2 regions of the Lentisalinibacter sediminis genome follow, and region 2 is predicted to be linked to the other one. Evidence: riboswitches for the same ligand, from Rfam matches in the RefSeq annotation. Region 2 holds a riboswitch; the other holds the start of a gene.

Region 1 (5,067 bases), on a different contig from region 2:
GCGAGGCGACCCCGCGCGCGGAACTTCAGCTCCTTGATCTCCGCGAGAGCGTCAGCCTCGAGACCGGCCTCGCAGCGGATGTGGCCGTGAGAGTCGCTGAGGGTGACCACTTTCGCCCCTTCCTGGATGGCCTTCTCTGCGGCATAGAGGGCCACGTTCCCGGCGCCGCTGATGGCGATGCGCTTACCCTCGAGGGCTTCGTCGGCGCGCTCCAGCATGTTGCGCAGGAAGTACACTGCGCCGTAGCCGGTGGCCTCCTTGCGCACCGCGCTGCCGCCGTAGGACAGGCCCTTGCCGGTCAGCACCCCCTCGAACTCGTTGGTCAGGCGCATGTACTGACCGAACATGTAGCCGATCTCGCGGCCGCCGACGCCGATATCTCCCGCGGGCACGTCCACGTCCGGACCGATATGACGGAAGAGCTCGGTCATGAAGCTCTGGCAGAACCGCATCACTTCCCGATCGGACTTGCCCTTGGGATTGAAATTGGAGCCGCCCTTGCCGCCGCCCATCGGCAGGCCCGTCAGGCTGTTCTTGAAGGTCTGCTCGAAGCCGAGGAACTTCAGCACGCTCTGGTTCACCGTCTTGTGGAAACGAAGGCCGCCCTTGTAGGGGCCGATCGCGCGGTTGAACTGCACGCGCCAGGCCCGATTCACGTGCACGTTGCCACTGTCGTCTTCCCAGGTGACGCGGAAGACGATGATTCGGTCCGGCTCCGTCATGCGCTCGAGTATGCGCGCCTGGCGGTAGGCGCTATTGGCATGGACCAGCGGCATCACCGAGCGGGCGAGTTCACAGACGGCCTGGATGAATTCGGGCTCGTGGGCGTTGCGCTTCTCCAGCCCCTGCATGAACGCCTTCAGCATCCTCTCCGGTTTAGCACTGTCCATCGTCCGGCCTCCTTCTCCCGGTTGCTTGACGGCTGCGGTCACGCGGTACTATACCAACAGGCATACGGATACGCGGCGGAAGCCGGGACAAGGAGAAGGTTATGAACATGGACAGGAACTGGCCACGAAACGTGCTGGCCGCAGCGGCCATACTGCTGCTCGCAGGCTGTGCCGCCACCGGTCCGCGGGAAGCGAAGCCCACCGATGTCGCCGCCGATGATCCGGAGGCGGTCCGTTGCGTAGTGCTGATGCGCATCGAACGCACAAAGGTCATCGATGACGAGAACATCTTCTTCTACATGAAGGACGGCACGATCTATCGCAATCAGCTGCCGCGCGCGTGCCCGGGACTCGGCCGGGAAGAGCGTTTCATGTACAAGGTGCCCACCGGGCGCCTGTGCGATCTCGACGTCATCACGGTGCTGACCGATTTTGCGGGAGGCCTCAGGCCCGGGGCCGGCTGCGGTCTCGGCAGTTTCCATCCGGTGGACCCGGAAGAGGCCGATGAGCTGATCGAGATCCTGCAGCGGGACGAGTAGGGGGCTTCAGGCCGGCGACTCCGCCGGCGGCGCCTCGTCGTCGTCGGTGAGCCGGAACGGCTGCGGATGCTCCGCGAAGATCCGTTCCATGAGACGGGTTTCCCGGTCCTCGATGGTCTGCAGGAATTCCTCGGCGCCGCCCATGGCCCGGAAGGCCCTGAAGCCGTCTTCCAGGAAGTCGTGCAGCGCACCGAAGCCCGCCAGATGGGCCGGGCCGTGTGACATGCGGATGAGGGTATAGATCATGGGCAGTTTCACGAGGCGCTCCAGGTCCCGGCCGGCCTCGAGGATGAAACCGATCTGGCGCTCGCGGTCCTCCCGGCGGCCGACTGTGCGGTAGGCCTCGGCGTAGCTCTCCTCGTCGATCGCCTTGCCCGCGCCGAGCGCCCGCGTCATCTCGCCGTCGAGTTCCTGGCTCAGCACCTCCAGCTGCACGGCCATCCGCATCGACTCCTGGGCCTGGGCGGGCAGCATGCGCTTCAGGATGGGCGAGGCGCGTTCGAGCTGGGTGTCGCGGGGGAGGTAGTCCTTGTCGGTGTAGAGCTCCTCCAGGAAGAACTCGACGCCGGGGCGATAACGCTCGCGCTCCTGCAGGTCCGCGTAGGTTCGCTCCAGGCGGCCCGCCTGCCAGCGCTGCAGTGCCTGGAGTTCCTCCTGGAGGCCGGGATCGTCGCTGAACTGCGCGCGCAGGCTGCGGTTGCGCACCAGCAGCTCGTCCAGGCTCATCCGGCTGATTTCTTCTCCGCTCATGTCTCCGATATAGCGCCGCCGGCGCCCGGCTCAACCCGCGCGCATTGTCCCGTTTTTACGCGGGTCTTGCCAATGGCGGCGCGACGTCCACGTCAGAACGGCTTGGTCGCGCCCAGAAAGGCCACGGAGGCGATGCCGATCCAGTACACGTAGGCCATGCCGCGGCCGATGGCGAGCTCCGACGCCAGCCGTTGCTCCAGCGCCGGATTCGGCCCCTTCTCGGCGAGCTCGCGGAAGATCGGCACCCAGTGGCGCATGATGAATCGCAGCCCGAGACCGATCACCAGCAGCAGGCTGTAGACAAGCACCTTGGTGGAGTACCAGTCCGCGCGGAAGGGCCAGTCCGTGACAAACGACCAGATAGCGGCCAGGAACAGCGCAGGGATGACGACGTAGCGGATGGCCTCGTCGATCTTGGTGAGCCGCAGCCCCCGGTCCGTATCCCGGTACACGAACGCGGCCCAGGTGAGCGACAGCCACGCGAAGGCGAGGATCCACACGATCCACAGCCAGCCACCGCCGTAGTCGTGCACTCCCAGGTTGAAGCCCATGTGCAGGCCGAGAGGCAGCAGCAGGATGATGCCCGTGCGGGCGAGGATATCGATCCGGTAGGCGGTCTCCATATGCCGCCGGCGCTCGTCCAGTGAAAGTTTCGGATTCGCCACGTTGTAGGACGTCTGGAAGACGCCCCATTCACCGCCCAGCCAGTAGACCATCGCAAGGATGTGTAGCCAGCGCAGGACGGACTCCGGATTGATGTACATCGCTCTCCCCGATTTCTTCTTCCCGGACTCTTGACGGTTACCCACGGCATTTAAGCAGCATCGGGGAGGGCCCGGCATAGTGGCAAACCGAAGGCGCCTGGCCCTGCAACGGCGGGTCAGGCTGCCTCGTTCGGCACGGAAAACGCGCGGCGATTTGACATCATGCCGTGCCGGAACCTGTCGGGCTCTGCCCACGATTGACAGTCTGTCGGCACCGTGCGACGCTCGGCCCTCGTTTGAAAAAGGCACACCGTTCGAAAGGGCGGGTCGCAAAGCCACCGGTCCCCGGCCGTTGCCGGGACAGCGGAGCTGCCAGACGGAAGCGCGATTCGGCGTTCTGCCGCGCGCGCCCATCCGGGCCATCCTCCGCTCATTCCCGCTCCGGGACCGATGACCGGCAACGTGCCGCAGTCCGTTGGCGGGATCCGTCCCGCGGAGGAACGACACCGATGAGAGATGCAGCCAGCCACGACCGGGTCCGCGACTGGATCCACCGCGATGTTCGATCCGGCACGTCACGGCGCGCCGGCCGCCGCACGCCGGTGCTGCCGGTGCTCCAGCCCGAGACGCCCGAGGCGCTGCGCGATCTGCTGCAGACGGGGTCGGGCCTCCCGGCACCGCTCCGTCCGATGGGTGCCGGCAGCGCGTCGACGCCCTGCTCGGCGGCGGAGGGCGGCACGGTCATCGATATGACGGCCCTCGATGGGGTGCTCGAGATCGGTGACGAGCACGTCACCGTGCAGGCCGGACTCCGGTTGCAGCGCCTCGCCGACGAACTGGGGGGCTACGGGCTCGAACTGGCCGGCGGGCATGATCTGATGGGCCGAACGGTCGGCGGGGCAGTGGCCGGCGCCTGCATCGGGCCCGGCACCGGCGCCGGCACCCGTCTGTTCTCCAGCCAGGTCGTCAGCATGAAGGTCGTGACGCCCGAGGGCGGCGAGCTCACCGTCGACGCGTCCCGCCCGCACCTGCTGGACATGTTCCGGCTGAGCTACGGTCTGCTCGGGGTCATCCACGAGGTGACGTTGCGGGTCCGGCCCATGAGCCCCTTCACCATCCGGCGGCGGCGTTGCAGCACGGCCGAGCTGGCCGCCGTCACCGACCGGCTGCTGGGCTCGAGCCTTGGCCTGCGCTTCTACCTGCTGCCGTTCCGCGATCAGGTGTATCTGGAACTCCGCCGCAACGGCGACGAAGACACCCAGGTCAACCGCCTGTTGTGGAAGATCAAGGACTGGGGCGAGAGCACGATTCTGCCGGCGATGACCAACTCCATGTCCTGGATCGTGCCGATCCCGGCGCTGCGCTACGGCATGATCGACCGCATCAACGGTGCGGGGCAGACGCTGTTCAGCGCCCCCGTCCACGCCGGCAGCGCGGCGGTAGAGCAGGGCGGTGACCGTGCAGGGGGGCGGAGCGGCCGGCGGCTCGCGTGTTCCAGCTGGTGTTTCCCCGCGGCCGAGTTCCCGCTGATCGTGCAGGCCTACCGGGAATTCTGTCGGGACTACTACGCCCGTACGCGGTTCCGCTGCGACATGCCCACCGTCGGCTACCGGCTTGCCCAGGACCGCAGCGCGTTGCTCTCGCCCTCGTTCGACGGACCGGTGTTCGTGCTGCGGGCGGTGAGCACGCCCCGTCCGCAATGGCAGGATTTCGTGCTCGAGTTCGCCGATTTCGCCGAGAAATGGAACGGCATCCCGTTCCTGGACCAGACGGACGGACTGTCGACCGCTCAGGTCGCCGCCTCGCTGGGCAGCCGGCTCGAGTTCTTCCGCAAGATGCGCCGGCGGCTCGATCCCGACGGGCGCCTGCTCAATCCCTACCTGGCCCAGTTCTTCCTCTAGAACCGCGGGGGGGGGCTACACGAGAGCGGCGTGCGTCAGCCGTAGGTGCGGTCGAGGTACTCCACGATATCGCCGGACTCCGCCAGCTCGGTGTCCGTGTTCGGATCCACCAGGTAAGGGATGGAGACGCGCCCGGCGCGGGACTTCAGTGCGCGGCGGTTCTCCAGCTCCGGCTGGCCTTCCATGCCCAGTGCGTCGCGAACGACGGGCGGCACCCAGTCGCTCGCCTGCGTCCGGCCCGCCGAGCGCAGGATATAGGGGATCTCCAACTCGCACAGCCGCT
Region 2 (5,067 bases):
GCGGGTCGGCCGCCACCTCGTGCTGGGGCTGCCGGTCGGGCTGGGCAAGGCGGTCCACGTCGCCAACGCCCTGTACGAGCGGGCAGCGACGGATTCGTCGCTCCGGCTCACGATTTTTACCGCGTTGACGCTGCAGGTCCCGCGTGCCCAAGGGGATCTGGAGCAGCGCTTCCTGGCGCCGCTGGTCGAGCGGCTGTACGCGGACTGGCCCGCGTTGCACTACGCCCAGGCGATCCGCGCCGGTACGCTGCCGCCGAATATCGAGGTGCGGGAGTTCTACTTCCGGCCGGGGGCGTATCTGGGTACGCCGTCCGCACAGCAGTCCTACACCAGTATCAATTACAGCCAGGTGGTCACGGAGCTGATGCGGCTGGGGGTGAACGTGGTGGGGCAGTTGGTCTCCGCGCGCCCGGAGAGCCCGGGCCGCTATAGTCTGAGCTGCAACCCGGAGATCACGCTGGATCTCGTGCCGGCCTTCCGCGAGGCGAAGGCGGCCGGCCGGGAGGTCGCGATGGTCGCACAGGTCAACCGTCGGCTGCCTTACATGACCGGGGACGCTGAGGTGCCGACGGACACATTCGACTTCGTCCTGGATGCGCCGGAATGGGAATATCCGCTGTTCGGACTGCCGAATCGGGCGGTCGAGGCGGCGGATTACGCCACCGGGATGCATGTGGCGAGCCTCGTGGCCGACGGGGGCACCCTGCAGCTCGGCATCGGCTCGCTGAGCGATGCGGTCGCCCATTGCCTGGCGCTGCGCAACGAGCAGCCGGATCTGTTCCGTGATGTGCTCGAGAGGCTGCCCGGCGGCAGCGCATCGCCACGGCGCGCCGCGCTGCCGCTCGAGACGGCACCGTTCCGCGAGGGGCTGTACGGTTCCAGCGAACTGATGAGCGACGCCCTGTTCTCGCTGTTCGAGCGGGACATCCTGCGTCGGTCCGCCGACGCCGGGGACGATACCGTATTGCATGGCGGTTTCTTCATCGGTTCGTCGGCATTCTACGAGGCGCTGCGGCGGCTGCCGGAGGATCGCCGTCGGCTCGTCAACATGACGAGCATCTCGCGGGTGAACACGCTGTACGGTGACGAGGAACGCAAGCGGCGCCAGCGCCGCGACGCCCGCTTCATCAACGAGACCATGATGGCCACGCTGCTGGGAGCCGCCGTATCCGACGGTCTCGAGGGCGGCCGGGTAGTGAGCGGCGTAGGCGGGCAGTTCGACTTCGTCAGCATGGCCCAGGCACTGCCGGACGGGCTCTCGGTCCTCATGCTGCGCTCGCGCCGCCTGCACGACGGCAGGCCGCAGTCCAACATACGATGGTCCTATCCGCATGCAACGGTACCGCGTCACTACCGGGACGTCTTCGTCAGCGAATACGGGATCGCCGCGACCCGCGGTCGACCCGACCGGGAGGTGATCGCCGGGATGCTGGACATCGCGGATTCCGCGTTCCAGGACGAGCTGCTGGAATCTGCCAGGGCGGCCGGCAAGGTGCCGGACGATCACGCCGTTTCCGCCGATGCGCGACGGAATACGCCCGAGGTGCTCGAATCGATCTTCGGCGCCCCGGACGTGGCGCCGCATTTCCCGCCTTATCCCCATGGCACCGATCTCACGACCGTCGAGCAGGAACTCGCCGGAGCGCTCACCTGGCTCAAGGGCGCCACGGCCCGGCTGCCGGATCGGCTGCGAGTGGGGCTCGCGGCGATGCGCGACGGCCGTGCCGACGGGCATCGCCGCTATGCGGAGCACCTGGAACGGCTGGAACTGGGGTCGCCCGCCGGTCTCAGGCAACGGATAATGCGGCGTCTGGTCATCCTGGCACTGGCCAGATCGAAGAGGGAGAGGCCATGAGCATGCCCGGTCGAGCGCCTTCGCATTCCGCCGTCGAGCAGAACGTCTACAAGATATTTCCCAACGACCTGAATGCGGAGCAGACGGTGTTCGGCGGCCTGGTGATGGCCCTGTGCGACCGTACGGCCCTGATCGTAGCGGAGCGCCACAGCGGCACCACCTGCGTCACCGCCGCGGTGGACAGCCTCAACTTCCTCTCTCCCGCGCGCACCGGCGAGACACTGGTGGTGAAAGCCTCCGTCAATCGTTCCTGGAATACCTCGATGGAGATCGGTGTGCGGGTCGTGGCCGAGAACAGCCGCACCGGCGAGGTCCGCCACGTAGTTTCCGCATACCTCACGTTCGTCGGTCTCGACGAGACAGGTCGCCCCACTGTCGTGCCGGACGTCGTGCCGGAGACCGACGACGAGAAACGGCGGTACCGTTCGGCGCAGGTGCGACGCGACGCTCGGCTGCGCACACGCGACAGCCTGCGGACGATCTAGCGTCCCTTCCCGCCGTCGTCGATTTTCCCATCCGTGCTATTCTCCGCGCATCCGGTCCGCATCGCTGACCGGATGACAATCACAACAACGAAGGATCAAGGGAGAGAATCATGCGTATCATTCGACTGTCGGCAATCGCCGTTCTGCTGGCGTTTTCGTCCTCGGCGATGGCCGAACTGGAGCCCTGGAAAGACTACGACATCAGCGACTCCGTCTATCAGATCTCGGCGATCAAGGTGAAGCCGAACATGATGGATACCTATCTGGAAGGGATCCGCGACACCTGGGTGGCCGCCAACGAGCTCGCCAAAGAACTCGGCCATATCGAGGATTACGCGATCTACTCGAGTCAGCTCGCAGCGAGCGGCGATTTCAATCTGCTGCTGGTCATCAAGTTCTCGGAGACAGCGGATCTGGCCCCGTCGAAGGAACGCTATGACGCGTTCATGGCGAAGTGGAGCGAGGAGCAGGAAGAGCGCTCCGAGCAACTCGTACAGAATTATCCGGCGATGCGCGAGATCACCGGCGCCTACCTCATGCGCGAGATCACCATGAAATAGCATCGCTGCGCGATTCCGCAGAGCAAAGGCCCCGCCTGCGTGCGGGGCCTTCTTTTTTCGTTATGGAAAATATCGCCGTCGCGCTGCGTTCCGTAACCACGCGCACAGCCGCAGACGACATAACTCATCGCGACTCGCCGCAGTGCTTTTCGGCATCTACGTGTCGGCGTTTTGAGACATGTTGTGCTCCACATAATCGGTGCTAGAGTGCGTCCTCAACAGACGGTCTCGAACACCGAGGTCTGCTGACGACAGAGAATCGAGTTAGTTGAAAAGGGCAAACCGATCGAAAGATCGGGACGCAAAGCCACCGGTCTACGGGCGAGAGCCTACGACAGCGGGGTTGCCAACAGGAGCAGGGCGCTCACCGGTTTCATGCCGGCGTCCCAATAACAAGAGCGCTCGTTCGCCGACCCCCGGCAGCGTTTCGATTCGACATTACCCCGCAGCCTGAAGCTGCGTCTTTTGATCGGATAGCCCGCCAGACACAGGCAGGAGTGCCGTTATGCGCCTATATTTCGCGCCAGCAATACTGAACAGGCTGCTGATTCTTCCCGTGATGTCGCTCGCGCTGAGCGGCTGTCTCATGGAAGAGGAAGTGGCGGAGCAGCCCATTGCCAACGATCCCGGCGGCGCCACCGGCGAGATCCTGCGCGATCACGAAGTGTCGGGCAGCGTGGGTGACGGGCCCATCGTCGGCGCGACGGTGCGCATCGCCGCCGCCGACGGCACCGAACTCGGCAGCATGAACAGCGATGCCAGCGCCGGCTACAACATCACCGTGCGCGCTAAAGGCAAGCACTATCCACTGTCCATCGACGCGCAGGGCGGCACTGACCTGGTAACCGGCCTGGCGCCGGATTTCGTGCTGAAGAGCGTGGCGCTCGAGCCGGGCAGGAAGACCGTGTCGAACCTGAACCCGTTCAGCACGCTCGCGGCGGAACTCGCCGCCGAACTGCCGGGCGGCCTGACGAAAGAGAATATGGCCATCGCACTGAACCGGGTGACGACGAAGCTGAACAGCGGCCTCGTTACTCTGTCGGGCGAACCGATCATGACGCAGGCGATAGACGCCGCCACCATCGCGGAGATGGTGAAGGCCTCCGAGACACTGGGCGAGACGATCCGTCGGACCCGGGATTCGCTCATCGCCGTGGGCCGCCAGGTGGACGGCGATGCGGTCGTGGCCGCGATCGCCTCCGATCTCACGGACGGCAAGCTCGACGGCGCCGGCGGCGCGAGGGCGGATGCGCGTATCGCCGCCGTGGCGACGGTCGCCGCGACGCAGACATTGCTGGAGGCGATTGCGAACCGGCTGCATGTCAACGGCGTCGACGCCATGGGCGCGATGGACGATTCCATCCGCCAGGTGATGCCGGATGCCGCGGGTGCCACCACGACGGAAGTGCCTGTCAGCGCGGCGGCGCTGGAGCAGGTCCGGGTGGGCCTGGCCGCGGCCAAGGCCGTGATGCCGGCACCGGAACTGGACGATCTCGAGACGGTGCTCGCCGGCCTCAACCCTGGCACCTCGCCGAAGGAGGTCGAGGGTATCGTGCCCCGGGACTCGGTCGGGCTACTCGATGCTGCCATCATCGCCGTGGCCGACGGCAGCCAGGACGAGCTGGATACCGTCAACGGCACCGCACGGAACGACGGCGACATGCCGTCGACGAATGGTCCGCCGACCATCAGCGGCGATCCGCCGGTCGTCGTTACCGAAGGCGAGCGCTACAGCTTCGCGCCGACCGTGTCGGATCAGGACGGTGATGCCCTCATTTTCGAGATCGCCAACCGTCCTGCATGGGCGAGTTTCGACGCCGGCACCGGCGAGCTGTTCGGAACGCCGGGCGCCGGTGATGCAGGTACGTATGCCGACATCACCATCACGGTGAGCGACGGGGTAGCGACGGCCTCGCTGGGCCCGTTCGCGGTGGAGGTGCGGCAGCTGGTGACGAACACCGCGCCGACGATCAGCGGCAGCCCCCCGGCCTCGGTCAGCGAAGGCGCGTCCTACAATTTCACGCCGAGCGCCAGCGATGCGGACGGCGATACGCTGACCTTCGATATAGTGAACATGCCGGTCTGGGCCAGTTTCGATACGGCTACCGGCCGCCTCTTCGGCACGCCCGCAGCGGGCGACGCCGATGTCTATGCCGACATCACCATT

The links. Region 2 has a riboswitch for cyclic di-GMP ahead of ACJMKX_RS05805 (putative Ig domain-containing protein). Riboswitches for the same ligand answer to the same signal wherever they lie in the genome.
Region 1: it holds a riboswitch for cyclic di-GMP, as region 2 does, so the genes downstream of both, ACJMKX_RS02020 (FAD-binding protein) here and ACJMKX_RS05805 (putative Ig domain-containing protein) in region 2, are expected to answer to the same signal.

The regions. Positions count from the first base shown of each region.
Region 1 covers NZ_JAPDRF010000001.1:410,408-415,474, forward strand. The annotation lists gene gdhA (NADP-specific glutamate dehydrogenase) at 1-890, opposite strand, end outside; gene ACJMKX_RS02005 (DUF6491 family protein) at 992-1,429, shown strand; gene ACJMKX_RS02010 (FFLEELY motif protein) at 1,436-2,179, opposite strand; gene ACJMKX_RS02015 (hypothetical protein) at 2,272-2,943, opposite strand; cyclic di-GMP riboswitch class I at 3,178-3,260, shown strand; gene ACJMKX_RS02020 (FAD-binding protein) at 3,393-4,784, shown strand; gene ACJMKX_RS02025 (glutathione S-transferase N-terminal domain-containing protein) at 4,820-5,067, opposite strand, start outside.
Region 2 covers NZ_JAPDRF010000003.1:200,623-205,689, reverse strand. The annotation lists gene ACJMKX_RS05820 (acetyl-CoA hydrolase/transferase C-terminal domain-containing protein) at 1-1,855, shown strand, start outside; gene ACJMKX_RS05815 (acyl-CoA thioesterase) at 1,852-2,340, shown strand; gene ACJMKX_RS05810 (hypothetical protein) at 2,451-2,900, shown strand; cyclic di-GMP riboswitch class I at 3,167-3,251, shown strand; gene ACJMKX_RS05805 (putative Ig domain-containing protein) at 3,406-5,067, shown strand, end outside.